DNA from 3 places in the Aminivibrio pyruvatiphilus genome. Region 3 is predicted to be linked to each of the others. Evidence: riboswitches for the same ligand, from Rfam matches in the RefSeq annotation. Region 3 holds a riboswitch; each other region holds the start of a gene.
What was found. A riboswitch is a leader RNA that binds a small molecule or an ion and turns the genes downstream of it on or off. The one in region 3 is predicted to bind molybdenum cofactor.
Positions count from the first base shown of each region.

Region 1: linked by a shared signal. The riboswitch ahead of C8D99_RS14215 (ABC transporter substrate-binding protein) and the one ahead of C8D99_RS12700 (ABC transporter permease) in region 3 are both predicted to bind molybdenum cofactor.
Region 2: linked by a shared signal. The riboswitch ahead of C8D99_RS05315 (molybdopterin-dependent aldehyde oxidoreductase) and the one ahead of C8D99_RS12700 (ABC transporter permease) in region 3 are both predicted to bind molybdenum cofactor.

Region 1 is NZ_SORI01000032.1:7,724-12,000, reverse strand. It holds gene C8D99_RS14230 (TRAP transporter permease) at 1-196, shown strand, start outside; gene C8D99_RS14225 (flavin reductase family protein) at 282-863, opposite strand; gene C8D99_RS14220 (Hsp20/alpha crystallin family protein) at 1,101-1,586, shown strand; gene C8D99_RS14215 (ABC transporter substrate-binding protein) at 1,642-2,466, opposite strand; molybdenum cofactor riboswitch at 2,567-2,686, opposite strand; gene C8D99_RS14210 (HD domain-containing phosphohydrolase) at 2,724-4,277, opposite strand, start outside.
Region 2 is NZ_SORI01000005.1:45,427-49,703, reverse strand. It holds gene C8D99_RS05315 (molybdopterin-dependent aldehyde oxidoreductase) at 1-2,620, opposite strand, end outside; molybdenum cofactor riboswitch at 2,843-2,961, opposite strand; gene gspG (type II secretion system major pseudopilin GspG) at 3,037-3,468, opposite strand; gene C8D99_RS05305 (type II secretion system F family protein) at 3,501-4,277, opposite strand, start outside.
Region 3 is NZ_SORI01000021.1:45,117-49,393, reverse strand. It holds gene C8D99_RS12710 (hypothetical protein) at 1-454, opposite strand, end outside; gene C8D99_RS12705 (ATP-binding cassette domain-containing protein) at 544-1,227, opposite strand; gene C8D99_RS12700 (ABC transporter permease) at 1,224-1,919, opposite strand; molybdenum cofactor riboswitch at 1,975-2,093, opposite strand; gene C8D99_RS12695 (isochorismatase family protein) at 2,183-2,737, shown strand; gene C8D99_RS12690 (NAD(P)-dependent malic enzyme) at 2,786-4,030, shown strand; gene C8D99_RS12685 (methyltransferase family protein) at 4,080-4,277, opposite strand, start outside.

The sequences.
Region 1 (4,277 bases), on a different contig from region 3:
CGCCATGGCGGGACTGGGATTCGCCATCACCGGCTTTACAAAGCGGAGGCTGTCCCTGCCTGAGAGGCTTGGCTTTGCGGCATTCGGCCTCCTGGCCCTTCACGGCAGCCTTCCCATCGCCCTCGGGAGCACATCCGCGGTCATCGGACTCTTTCTGCTGCTCCGCCCCAGGGCGGATACCCCAGAAGTACGTTAGGGAAATTTCTCCTGAAGCGGAAAGGAGCCCCGGCTTTTTAAGGCCGGGGCTCCTTTATTTGCAGCGGCAGAATGAAAAGCCCCCTTCAGGACTTATTCGGCAGGAACTTTTTCCCCTCGCCGAAGGCCTTTCCCACAAGATCCCCCAGGCCGAAGTATTTCCCGGTGCGGGGAGCGAAAACCAGGGGGCGCACTTTTTCAGGGTCCGGATAGCCCTTTTCGTCGAGGCACTCTTCCCGTGCCCAGGTCTTGACCACCTTTCCCACGAAGAGGATATGGGATCCGAGATCAAGGAACTGAACGACCTCGCACTCCATGGAAACAGGAAACTCCTCGATGAGGGGAGCGTCCGCGATATCCCCCTTTTTAGGGGTGAGTCCCGCCGCGGAGAACTTGTCTGTATCCCTTCCCGACGCGAGGCCGAAAAAATCAGCTTCCGCGGCCTGGGCCTCCGACGGTATGTTCACCGTAAAGGCCTTCTTCTCCAGTATTCCCTCCAGGGTATGACGGGATTTCGCCACGGCCACCGAAATGCACGGCGGCTCCGAGTTGCAGACTCCCCCCCAGGCGACCATGAGCCCGCCGGGCCGCCCGTCGGTGCCATAGGCCGCCACAACCAGGGCCGGCGCGGGATAGAGAGGGGTGGAGATTCCTATGTCCTTTTTCATTGCACACTCTCCCTTGTCAGATTACTTTTCTTCATTGTACACCTTCAGAGGCATCTTCTTTTCCCCGCAGGAGAAATACAAAGAAAAAAAGAGAAAACGGGAGGCAGTCTCCAAAATGCGGCCATATTTACCTTTATTTCCTGCTCATTTCTCTTTTTCGCCCTTGTCTAACCAATACTGACGTATATAATTATGATCACAAGGTCAATATAGATCAGACTCATGGAGGTGGAGACAATGACACGGAGATTCCTGGCCATACGGCCCAATGACATGGCACAGCCCATCGCACCATTCGCTTCGGTGGACAGGATGATGAGGGACATGCTCCGGGCATTCGGCGAGTTTTCTTCCGATATGGGGTATGCCCAGGAGACGGAAAGGGTTCCTGCGGTTCCCAGGGGGGATTTTTACCGGAAGGACGGAAAAGTTTTCGCCGAGTTCGAGCTTCCCGGCATCGACCCGTCAAAGGTGGAGCTGAATGTTTTCGAGGACCGGCTGACTCTCCAGGCGGAGAAATCCGACGAGAAAACGGTGGAAGAGAACGACCTTTTCCGGTCGGAGCGCTATTTCGGAAAGGTCTCCCGGTCCATCCAGTTTCCCCTGGAGGTTGACCCGGACACAGCGAAGGCGACGTTCAAAAACGGCGTGCTCACCGTGGAAGTCTCGGAAAAGATCCAGGCCGAGAAGATGAAGAAAGTGGCCATCGAGGAAAAGGCATAGGAAACGGGAACACATCAGGAAAGGAGCGCCGGAGTTTCCGGCGCTCCTTTGTTGTTTATCTTTCGGCGTTGGGGAAAAAGAGCTGCTTTCCGAGAAGCTGGAAGTCCGCAATGGCTTTCTGGGTCGACGGGGACACCATCCAGTCGATGAGGGCCACGGCGAGGTCATACCGGAGGTTCTCCCATTTTGCCGGGTTGACGGCGATTACGCTGTACTGGTTTTTCAGGGAGTCGTCACCCTCGACGATGATCACCAGCCCCCCCTGCTCCTTCCGGGAATCCTCGTACTTGATGAAGGTTCCCCTGTCGGTGAGGCAGTAGCCCTTCCGCTCATCGGCGATCATGAGGGTTTCAAGCATTCCCTGGCCGGTCTGGATGTACCACTTCTCCTTGTCGGGTTCGGGAATGCCGGCGTTTTTCCAGAGGACAAGCTCCGCCACGTGGGTCCCGGATTTGTCGGCCCGGCTGGCGAAGGGAGCCGCGACGGCGGCGATTTTCTTCAGGGCATCGGCGGCGGCCATCCCCTTGATCCCCGCAGGATCGGAAACGGGGCCCACCACGATGAAGTCGTTGTACATCACCTGGCGGCGGTTGACACCCCATCCGTCGGCGACGAACTTCTTCTCCACCTCGGGAGCATGGACCAGGAGAACGTCCACGTCACCGTTCCGGCCGTACTCAAGAGCCTTGCCCGTACCTACGGAAACCCACTGGAGTTCGATGTTCTTCTCCTGAAGGAGCAGAGGGGCCAGGTAATCAAGAAGCCCCGTGTTGTCCGTGCTGGTGGTGGTGGCCATCCGGAGAACCTCCGCGCCGGAAGCGGCCCCCGCAAGGACAAAGACGAACAGACAGACGAACAGAAACGACCGCATTTTTCTCATTTTCACTGTAATTTCCTCCTTTATGTTGTAGTGTGCCTGATCGCGAAACACAAAAACACAAAAAAACCGTTCCCCTACGACAAACGGCAGGGAACGGCTCCAGTGAAGTCCGCTATCTCCTTGCCGAACACGGGAGGCCCGCCTGTTTCCGGACGGACCCTGACGGCCCGCCGCCGTGGGAAAATCCTGTAGGCGAACGGGCTCGGAGATAAGCATATTCTTTTGTGTTTATGATACCACGGGAGCGCCGGTTTTTGTTACCTCACCCGGCGGCTTTCGAAAATCCTGTCCATCTCCCCGTGGAATTTCCTGAAAAATTCGATGATCTCGGGGCCGAAATGGCCGGGCTCCGTCCTGCCGTCGCCGGACAGGATGATGCGGACCGCCTCCTCGTGGGACATCGAGTCCTTGTAGACCCTGCGGGACCGCAGGGCATCGTAGACGTCAGCCAGGGCCACTACCTGCCCTTCCCAGGGAATTTCCTCCCCCGAAAGGCCCAGGGGGTAACCGCTGCCGTCCCATTTTTCATGGTGGGTCATACAGATCCGCCTCGCCGCGGCAAGCCATTCCGCGCCCCCGATGAGCTCCGCACCCCACCGGGGATGGTTTCGGACGAGGGCCATCTCCTCTCCGGTAAGCGGGCCGGCCTTCCCGAGGATGGACATGGGGACCCTGAGCTTCCCGATATCATGCAGGCGTGAGAAGATCTCGATGTCGTCCTGCTCTTCCCTGGATTTTCCCAGGGCTTCCGCGGCGAGGCGTGAGTAGGCGCCGATCCTGTCCATGTGGTCCGCCGTCTCGAGATGGTGAATCTCCGTGACAGACTGCAGTTTTTCAGCCAGGTACCTGTAGGATTCCTTGATTTCCCTGCGGGCGTCTTCCACGTCAAAGAGGCCGGCCAGGGCGGACGCAACGGGCATCAGGGTTTCCATGAGTTCGTCGTCCCTGGGCCTGCCTTCGCCCGCAAAAGCCACCTCGAGAACCCCCACGCTTCTGCCGCGGTGCACAAGGGGAATCTCCACTTCCGTCGCCACCTCGGGGTGAACCATGCCGTACTCCGGTTCGAGAGACACATTTTCAACCCATACCGGCCGTTTCTCCCTGAAGGCCCGTCCGGCCACGCTTCCCTCCAGGGGAATAGCGAAATCCAGAAGCGCTGCGGACCGGTAACCGCTGATGGCCAGGTTTCTCAGGGCTCCGTCCCTGTGGTGTGCCAGGAGTACACCGAAGGCACCGGTGCTCTCCCGAATGCTTTCGGCGATCCTCTGAAGCTTCCCGCCGCTTTCGCCCGTGCCCGAAACGGTCTCCATGACGTTCAGCGTATTTCTCCAGATTTTCTGCCTCTCCGTGAGCTCACGGTTCACATCGGTGAGATTGTCCTGTATGGCCAGGGCTTCTTCCGTGAGGGCGGCTATTTCCTCTCCCTGCCTCCCGATGATCTTCAGGGCATTTTCCAGGCTTCTGAGAAAGCGCCTGAACTCCGTCACCCGGGAATCCTCCACGGCCTCGCCGATTTCGGCCCCCAGAACCTGCACGTTGAAAGCCGTTTCCGTAATGTCCCTGTTCCCGGAAAGGCGCTCCGCTATTCCGTCCGCCACGGCTGAAAGGGAAGCGAAAGAGAGCCTCAGGCCCAGGACCGTGGGGAAAAGCAGAACGGAGGCGAGGAGAAGAATGACGAATCCTCCGAAAAGATGGAGGGCGGCTATGTCCTGTACGAAGCGGCGGAACACCCTCTCCGGCAGAATCATCCCCAGGGTGAAGTGCTCCCCTGCCGGCGAGTGGAAGAGCATGGCACTCTCACCCCTGAAAGG
Region 2 (4,277 bases), on a different contig from region 3:
TGCCGGCCGCGCCGTGGGGGCCGTCGGCCCTGTGCTCCTCGAAGTAGATGACCTCGATGTCGTCGGGGATGTCCTTGATGTAGGGGAACCCTGCCCCGGGCATGGTGGAGTGCTTCTCGATATCCTCGAAGTCCTCGGAGAGGGCGAGGCCGATGCCCTGGGCGATGCCGCCGTAGTTCTGTCCGTCCACCACGAGGCGGTTGTTGATCTTCCCGCAGTCGCACATGAGGGTCATCCGGTCCACGGCAGTCTTGCCCGTTTCCGTGTCCACGGTCACCTCGGCCATAAACACGCCGTACATGTAGATCACGAAGGGTTTCCCCTGGCTGTTTTCATCGCATGCGGCCCCCTCCACGGCGGACCACTTTCCGGCGAAAGAGGTCGGCTTTCCGGCGGCAACCAGTTCGTCATAGGTCATATACCCGCCGTCCTTCTTAAAGAAGCCGCTTTTTGGCTTCGCGGTCTCCTTGAGCAGGGTTTCGCAGGCCACCCGGATGGCGTTGCCCGTCATGACCTGGGACCTGGAGCCGCCCGCAGGCCCTGAATTGGGGCATTTCGCCGTATTGGGCCACGTAAACCGGAGCTTGTCGGGGGAGATGCCCAGGGGGCGCAGTGCCTCGTGGGCCGTTCCGATGGCGCCGATATCGGCACCCTGGCCGTGGTCCTCCCAGGCCGTACAGATGGTGATGGTCCCGTCGGGGTTCATGTCGACCCGTGCCTCGGAACCATCGGGACCGTCGAGCCCGCAGCCGTATACACCCACCGAGAGGCCGACGCCTTTTTTGTAGCGGGCAGTGGAGCCCTCGGCGGCTCTCTTCTTCGCGAGCTCGTACTTCGGCCGGAGCGCCTCGAGCATCTTCGGAAGGGAATAGGACTCGGGCGCCTGTCCCGTGGGAGAAGTGCTCCCCGGCCGGTAGGCATTCTTCAGGCGGATCTCCAGGGGATCCATGCCGAGCTTCTCCGCCAGTTCATCCATAAGGACCTCGGAGGAGAAGAGGGACTGGGGGGAACCGTAGGCCCTGAAAGCCGAGCCCCAGGCATGGTTGGTGCACACCGTCCGGCCCTCGCCCCTGATGTTGGGAATATCGTATCCCGCGCCCATGAACTGGGTGCCCCGCAGGGTCAGCAGATCGCCGAACTCGGAATAGGGGCCGTGATCCACGGAATAGTCGGTTTCCATGGCGAGGAGCTTTCCTTCCCTGTCGGCGGCGAACTTCATGTTGACGAAGAAGGGGGAGCGCTTTCCGGTGTACTGCTGCTGCTGCTTCCAGGTGTAGTTCAGCGCCACGGGGTGTCCCGTGGCCAGTGCCGCGGCTCCCACGAGGGCTTCCATGGTGGGGCTGAACTTGTAGCCGAAGGTGCCCCCGGAAGGATTCGTCACGAGAACCAGCTTTTCGGGCTCCACACCCAGACCGGGGGCGATCATGGCCAGGTGGAGATGGACGCCGATGGACTTGGAGTGGATTACCAGCCGACCCTCGTGGTCCAGGTAGGCGAATCCCACGTCAGGCTCGATGGGCATGTGCGGCTGCCTGCCCACGTAGAAGTCGTCCTCCGCGGTGACCACGTCGGAACGGGCGAAGATGGGGGCCGTATCCTCCCCTTTCTTGATTTTCTGGGTGAAATACACGTTTGGTGTGCCTGGATGGATTTCGATGGCATCCTCCGCCATGGCGGCAGGGGCGCTCATGTAAGCCGGAAGAACCTCCAGGTCGAGCTTCACTTTTTCGGCCGCCGCGGCGGCGTTCCTGTAGCTGTCGGCGCAGACGATGGCCACTGCGTCACCGTACTGGAAAATCTTCTCGTCGCACAGGATGGGGCGGTCCCACCCGTCGCCCTTGTTCGTGGGGAAGGTGATGAGTCCGGTAATCCTGTTTTTCCCCCTGATATCCTTGTGGGTGACGATCTTGTAGACTCCGGGCATCTTCTCCGCCTCGGAGGTATCGATACCCTTTATGTTGGCGTGGGAAACCTTCGCCTGGACGAGGGCTGCGTGGAGGGTTTTCTTCGGCATCTTGAGGATAAGGTCGGCGCCGTAGTCCAGGGTTCCGGTGACTTTTCCGACCGCAGTGGGACGGGGGTACCTGCTGCCCCAGATCCGTCCGTCACCAGGAAGGACGAAATCGAGATCCTTCACGTCCATCTCCCCCCGGAGCACCTTGGCGGCATCCATGACGGCGTCCACGATGGGCTTGTACCCGGTGCAGCGGCAGGCGTTCCTGTTGGCCTGGAACCAGTCCCGGACTTCTTCCCGGGTCGGATTGGGGTTGGTGTCGAGAAGGGCTTTTGCGGAGACGATGAATCCGGGGGTGCAGAAACCGCACTGGGCGGCCCCGTGCCTGATCCATGCCTTCTGGATGGGGTGGAGATTCCCGGGAGTGCCTATCCCCTCGATGGTGGTGATGCAGGCTCCTTCAGGAAGCCGTGACATCTTGTACACGCAGGAACGGGTATACGTGCCGTCGATGATCACGCCGCAGGAGCCGCAATGTCCCTGGCCGCAGCCTATCTTGGTTCCGGTGAGCCCGAGCTGTTCCCTGAGTACGGAGGCAAGGGTGCTGTCGTCCTCCACTATGATGTTCCGTTCGACGCCGTTGACAAAAAAGACTTTCTGAATCATCCTGTTCCCAGCTCCTTCCGTTCGTCGGCAGGGGGCGGGGCGGCAGAGCTCCGGACCTGTGCGCGGCCATGCGATGAGGACCGGAACCTCCGCCCCTTTCCTGTTCAATAAACTCTTCGCGCGGGGCTCTCCGTCAGGTTTCCGCTGAACCGACCCCTCCTTTCGCCTCGTGCAGATGGAAAAAATAAAAGCCGCCCTCAAGACATGAGGACGGCTTCGCCGTGTGCGGAAAAACGTCCTCCTTGCCAAAGGGGAGGCGCACCTGTTTCCGGATGCACCCTAACGGTCGCTGCCCGTGGGATAGATCCTTTAGGACAGGCGACTCGGAGGAAAAGATTGATATTCTCAGAAGTAAATTTCAAAAAAACACTAACTAGTTTGAGCCATTTTATACCATGAATTCTTTCCGGGCAAGCCTACTCCCAGTTGGTTATATCCTTCCCCGGACCGTCTCCTCCCTCTTCGCCGTCGGCACCGAGGGAGAACAGGTCGTATTCGCCGTGGTCGCCGGGGCGGCGGTAGACGAAGGGGCTTCCCCAGGGATCCGCCGGGAGCTTCCGGAGGTAGCCTCCCTCCCTGTATTTCCTCGGTTCGGGAGGAATGGAGGGTTTTGTCACCAGGGCTTCAAGCCCCTGGGCCGTGGAGGGGTACAGACTGCTGTCGAGCCGGTACATCTCCAGGGCCTGCTCGATCTCCCGGATCTGCACCGCCGCCGCGGTTCTCTTGGCATCCTCCCCCCTGCCCACCACCCTGGGCACCACGAGAGCCGCCAGCAGGCCGAGGATGACCACCACCACGAGCACTTCCACCAGCGTAAAGCCCTTCCGTTTCAGCTGCCTTTCTTTCATTGCACAACCTCCGTTTCAGTTCTGCCCGCCCGTCATCCCGCGAGACTGGACAGGTCAAATATGGGAAGGAGCACGGCGATGACCACGAAGCCCACTGCCAGTCCCAGAAACAGCACCAGGAGGGGTTCCGCGAGAGTGGCCGCCTTTTCCATGCCGTCCCGGGCCTCCTCCCAGTTCATCTCCGCCACCTGGCCGATGGCACCCGGCAGGTCTCCTCCCAGCTCGCCGATCCTGAGGATGTAGACCGCCTCCTCGGGAAAGGTGCCAAGCCTCTCCAGGGCACGGTCGAACCGGAACCCTTCCTTCACGAGCCGGGCGGCCTCCATCCACCGCTCCGGCCGGGAGTCCATGGAGGAGGCCATTCCGAGGGCCTGCACCAGGGGGATCCCAGCGGAGAGCAGGGTCTTCAGGTGGGACATCACCAGGGAGAGGGCGATATTTTCCCGGATGCGCCGGAAGAAGGGGAGGCTCACGGACCACTTTCTCTTCCGTGCCAGGAAAAAGAACCCCATCAGGGCAAGGACCAGCGCCGGCCACCATTCCCGGAGAAACGCCGCCGTTCCCAGGAGGATTCTCGTGGGAAGGGGCAGGGCCTGCCCCATGTCGGCAAAGAGGTCGGCGAGCCGGGGAACCACGTAGGTGAGCAGAAAGAGGACCACGGCGAAGCCGATGACCGTCATGGCCAGGGGATAGGTCAGGGCGGACCGGATCTTCCGCCGCTGCCCCTCCTGCATGGCGTAGAGGGCCGCAGCCTGCTCCAGCACACCGGGAAGGGCCGATGTCCTTTCGCCCGATTCCACTATCCTCAG
Region 3 (4,277 bases):
CGAGGGCCCGGATGTGGGAGATGTACCGGTAGACGTCGCCGATGATGAAGGTGTCGCTGATCATCCACACCCGCCGGCAGAGCTTCCTGTTGAAGAGGGAAGCGTAGTCGATGGCCATGCGGAGGCTGTCCTCGAAATCGGTGGGGCCCACGTTGAGCACGACGGCATCTTCGTGGCCTGAGGGTTTCTTGAGGTTGGGAAGGAGATCGGCGTAGTCGTCCACCCACTCGAGCTGGGTAAAGAGCTTCTCCCCGTCGGCCTCGAGCACGCTGTCAAAGAGCGCGGAGAGTGGATCGCCGTCGTGTTCGGCGGCCTCGGAGGTGAGCGATTCCTCCATCCACTGCTGCAGCTGGGTCACTATTTTCTGGATGTACCGTGGGTGTTCCGTTCCCGCCATGGCTGAAAGAATCTCCCCTACCGTCCATTTTTCTTCATTTCCGCGTTCGAATGTCATAGGATCCTCCGGAACTTCTATTATGGGGGAAGCATACCATATACCCATTCCCGCCACAACAAAAAGCGGGGAGAGAAAATGGGCGGTTTTCAGGCGGAAACGCCCTCGATTTTTCCCCGCCTCATGGAGACGCGCCTTCCGCAGACGCCGTCGAGCCACTGGATGTCGTGGGAGGCGATGAGGGAGACGGTGCCCCATTTTTCCCAGGCTTCCCTGATCACCCGGGCCATCAGAAGGGCGTTTTCTTCGTCCACGTTGGCGGTGGGTTCGTCGAGGAGGAGGACCTTCGTCCGGAGGACGAGGCGGGAGGCCAGGGCCACCCGCCGGGATTCGCCTCCCGAGAGCATGTACCATTCCCGTGCGCCGAAGTCCGGAGAAAGGCCTACCATCTCGAGGGCTTCGGCGACCCGGTCGGCGAGGCGGTTCGTGTCTCCCCGGACCCTGAGGCCGTAGGCCACGTTCTCGAAGACGGAGCGCCGGAGAAGATAGGGCTCCTGGAGGAGGAAGGTCACTTCCCTGCGGAGTTCACTCTCCCGTTCTTCCGTGGGTTCCCCCAGGAAGCGGATGGTACCTGCCGCCGGCTTCAGGAGGAAAGCGAGGGCCTTTAGAAGAGTGCTCTTGCCGCTGCCGTTGTGGCCGACAAAGGCGGTGGGGCCGTCAGGCGGAATGTCCAGCCTGTCGATGTGGAGCACGGGGTCATCCTCGTAGGCGCAGACGAGCGCTTCGATCTCGTAAAGCGGAGCTGATCCCGGACGTCCGGTCTGCCTGTTCATGCTGCCGTCCTCCTTCGGAGAGCCGAAAGGGACCAGTTGAGAACGAAGGAGAGGGCGAGGAGCAGGACTCCGAGGGCGATACCGGTGGAGAATTCTCCCTTGCCCGTTTCCAGGGTGATGGCGGTGGTGATGGTGCGGGTGTGCCACTTGATGTTGCCGCCGATCATCATGGAGACGCCCACTTCGGCGGTGACCCTTCCGTAGGCGGTGACGGCGGCGAGGAGGATCTGGTGCCTGCTCTCCCAGAGAGTGGAAAGGGCGAGGCGTTTTCCCCGGGCGCCCAGGGTGAGGAGGGTGAGGCGAAGCCGTCCGTCGACGCTTTCCACGGCGGACGCCGTGAGGGCGACCACGATGGGGAGGGCCAGGATGGTCTGGCCTATGGCCATGCCGGGAATGCTGAAGAGAAGTCCGTATCCGCCGAGGGGCCCCCTGTTGGAAATGAAGGCATAGACGAAGAGTCCCACCACTACCGTAGGGATGGAGAGCAGCGTGTCCACGGTGATCCGGAGGATCCTGCGCCCCGGGAAGGAGAAGTAGCCGATGATGAAACCCAGGGGAACGCCGATGGTGAGGGTAACGGCCATGGAAAGGAACGAAAGCTTGAGGGTGGTGATCACTGCCGTCCATACTTCCTCGTCCATGGTAAAGATGAGGCCGAGTCCTTGAATGAAACCTTCCGAGAGGTAGTTCACGAAAATCCTCCCTTTCCATAAAAAAATGCCTCTCCCCAAACCGCAGGAAAGGCACGCCGAGCGTCCTTCCCTCCTTGCCGTGCGGGAGGCGCTTCCGTTTCCGGGAGCACCCTGTCGGCCATGAATCCATGGGCTGCCGCCTGTAGGTTTCATGGCTCGGAGGGACTGTCCGCAGGGTATTGTACCCTGCCCCTTTCCCGAAGGCAACCGGAAGGAGCGGTCATGGGGTACAATAACCGGAGAATATGTGCGGAGGTGGATACATGATTCCTTTCAGACTGAGGCGGGAAACTGCCTGCATGGTGATGGTGGACGTCCAGGACCGGCTTCTGCCGGCCATTTCCGGAGCGGAGGAAATCCGCCGGAATACGGTGAAGCTGGCAACGGCGGCGAGAGTGCTCTCCGTTCCCTTTGTGTACACGGAACAGTACCCCAGGGGGCTTGGCCCCACCGACGGGGAAATTCTGGCGGCACTGCCGGAGGGTGCTCCCCGCATGGAAAAGAACACGTTTTCCTGCTGCGACGAAGCCGCTTTTGAAGAGCTCCTGCAGGGAACGGGCCGTTCCGTGACGGTGATCTTCGGCATCGAGACCCATATCTGCATCCTGGCCACCGTGCTCGACCTGCTTGAGAAGGGCCGGAAGGTGGTGCTCGCTTCGGATGCCTGCGGGAGCAGGGACCCCCTGAAGGCCGAGCGGGCCCTTTCGGCGATGGCGGCGGCCGGTGCGCTGGTGGTGCCCGTGGAGTCGGTGATCTACCACCTTATGGGCAGGTCGGGAACGCCTGAGTTCAAGGAGCTTCTCCCCCTCTTCAAGTAAGGACATCCTGACAGGGGCGGATATTCGGGAAGGAGGCAGCGCGACACAGTGAACATCGACAGGGAAAAGGCCCTCCAGCTGCACCGGAAGGCCCGGGGGAAGATCCGGATCTACCCCACGGTGAACATACGGAACGAGGAAGATCTCGGCATGGCCTACGTGCAGGGGGGCGCTTACGCCGCCGCCGGAATCATGGAGGATCCGGATGTCATTTTTGAATATTCGGGCAAGGGCAACCGGCTCGCCCTCATCAGCGACGGCTCGGCTGTCCTGGGCATGGGCAACATCGGCCCCAGGGCGGCTCTGCCGGTGATGGAGGGCAAGTGCCTGCTCTTCAAGAACTTCGGCGACGTGAACGCCATCCCCCTCTGCATCGACGCCCGGAATGCCGATGACATCGTCGCCATGGCTAAAATGGTTGCCCCCACCTTCGGGGCGATCAACATCGAGGACGTGTCGAGCCCCAATTCCTTTACCGTGGTGGAGCGCCTCCAGACAGAGCTGGACATACCCGTCTTCTGCGACGACCAGCACGGCTCGGCGGTGGTTGTGCTGGCCGCACTGATGAACGCCCTGAAGCTGGTGGACAAGGAGCTGCCGGACACTTCCACCGTAATCATGGGTGCGGGGGCGGCGGGAATCTCCGTGGCCCGGCTGCTGCTCAACGCAGGCGCGGGGCGGGTCACGGTGCTGAACAAGTGCGGCATCATCGGGCCCGGCAACGGATGCATGAATTTCGTCCAGGAAGAGCTGGCGAAACGGCTCGGCGAAACCCGGGGAGGAGCCTCCCTGGACGAGGCCGTAAAGGGAGCGGACATCTTCATCGGCCTCTCGTCGAGGGGGAAAATCAGCGCCGCTCACGTGCGCTCCATGAAACCGGGAAGCATCGTCCTCGCCCTCTCCATGCCCGAGCCCGAGATCTCCTGGGAGGAGGCCTCGGAGGCCGGAGCCGCCGTCTTCGCCGAAGGTTTGACGGGAACGTCCAATGCCATGCCGAACCTCCATGCCTACCCCGGAATCGCCAGGGGGCTGCTGGATGTCCGGGCGAAGGGGCTGAACGAAAACATCCTCATGGCGGCCTCCCGGGCCATTGCGGGGGCGGTTGACCGGAGGCGCCTTTCCCGGCGGTGCATCATCCCGGACCTGTTCTCCGACGAAGTGACGCCACGGGTGGCCGAGGCCGTTGCCCAGACGGCCATCGCCGAGGGGCTCGCCTCCCTGAATGTTCCGCCGAAGCAGGTGTACGAAGAAACGTGGCAGAGGCTCTTCGGCGGCATAATGGAAAGAGTGTAGAAAAAAATCGGGGCTCCCTTCAGGGAGCCCCTAATGTTTTTTCGGGAGGCTACAGCGCCCGGAAGAGCAGGAGCACCGTTCCGGCCAATGTGACGAAGACCGAGTGGCGCTCGCTCTTCCAGAGAATGGACAGGTCGAAGGGACCGTCCAGGTCTTCCCCGTTCCACCGCCTTGGGAAGAGGCGCCCGGTCCGCTCCATGTACCGTTCGTACTCCCGGCCGAATTTCTGCCGCAGGAAAGCTTCTTC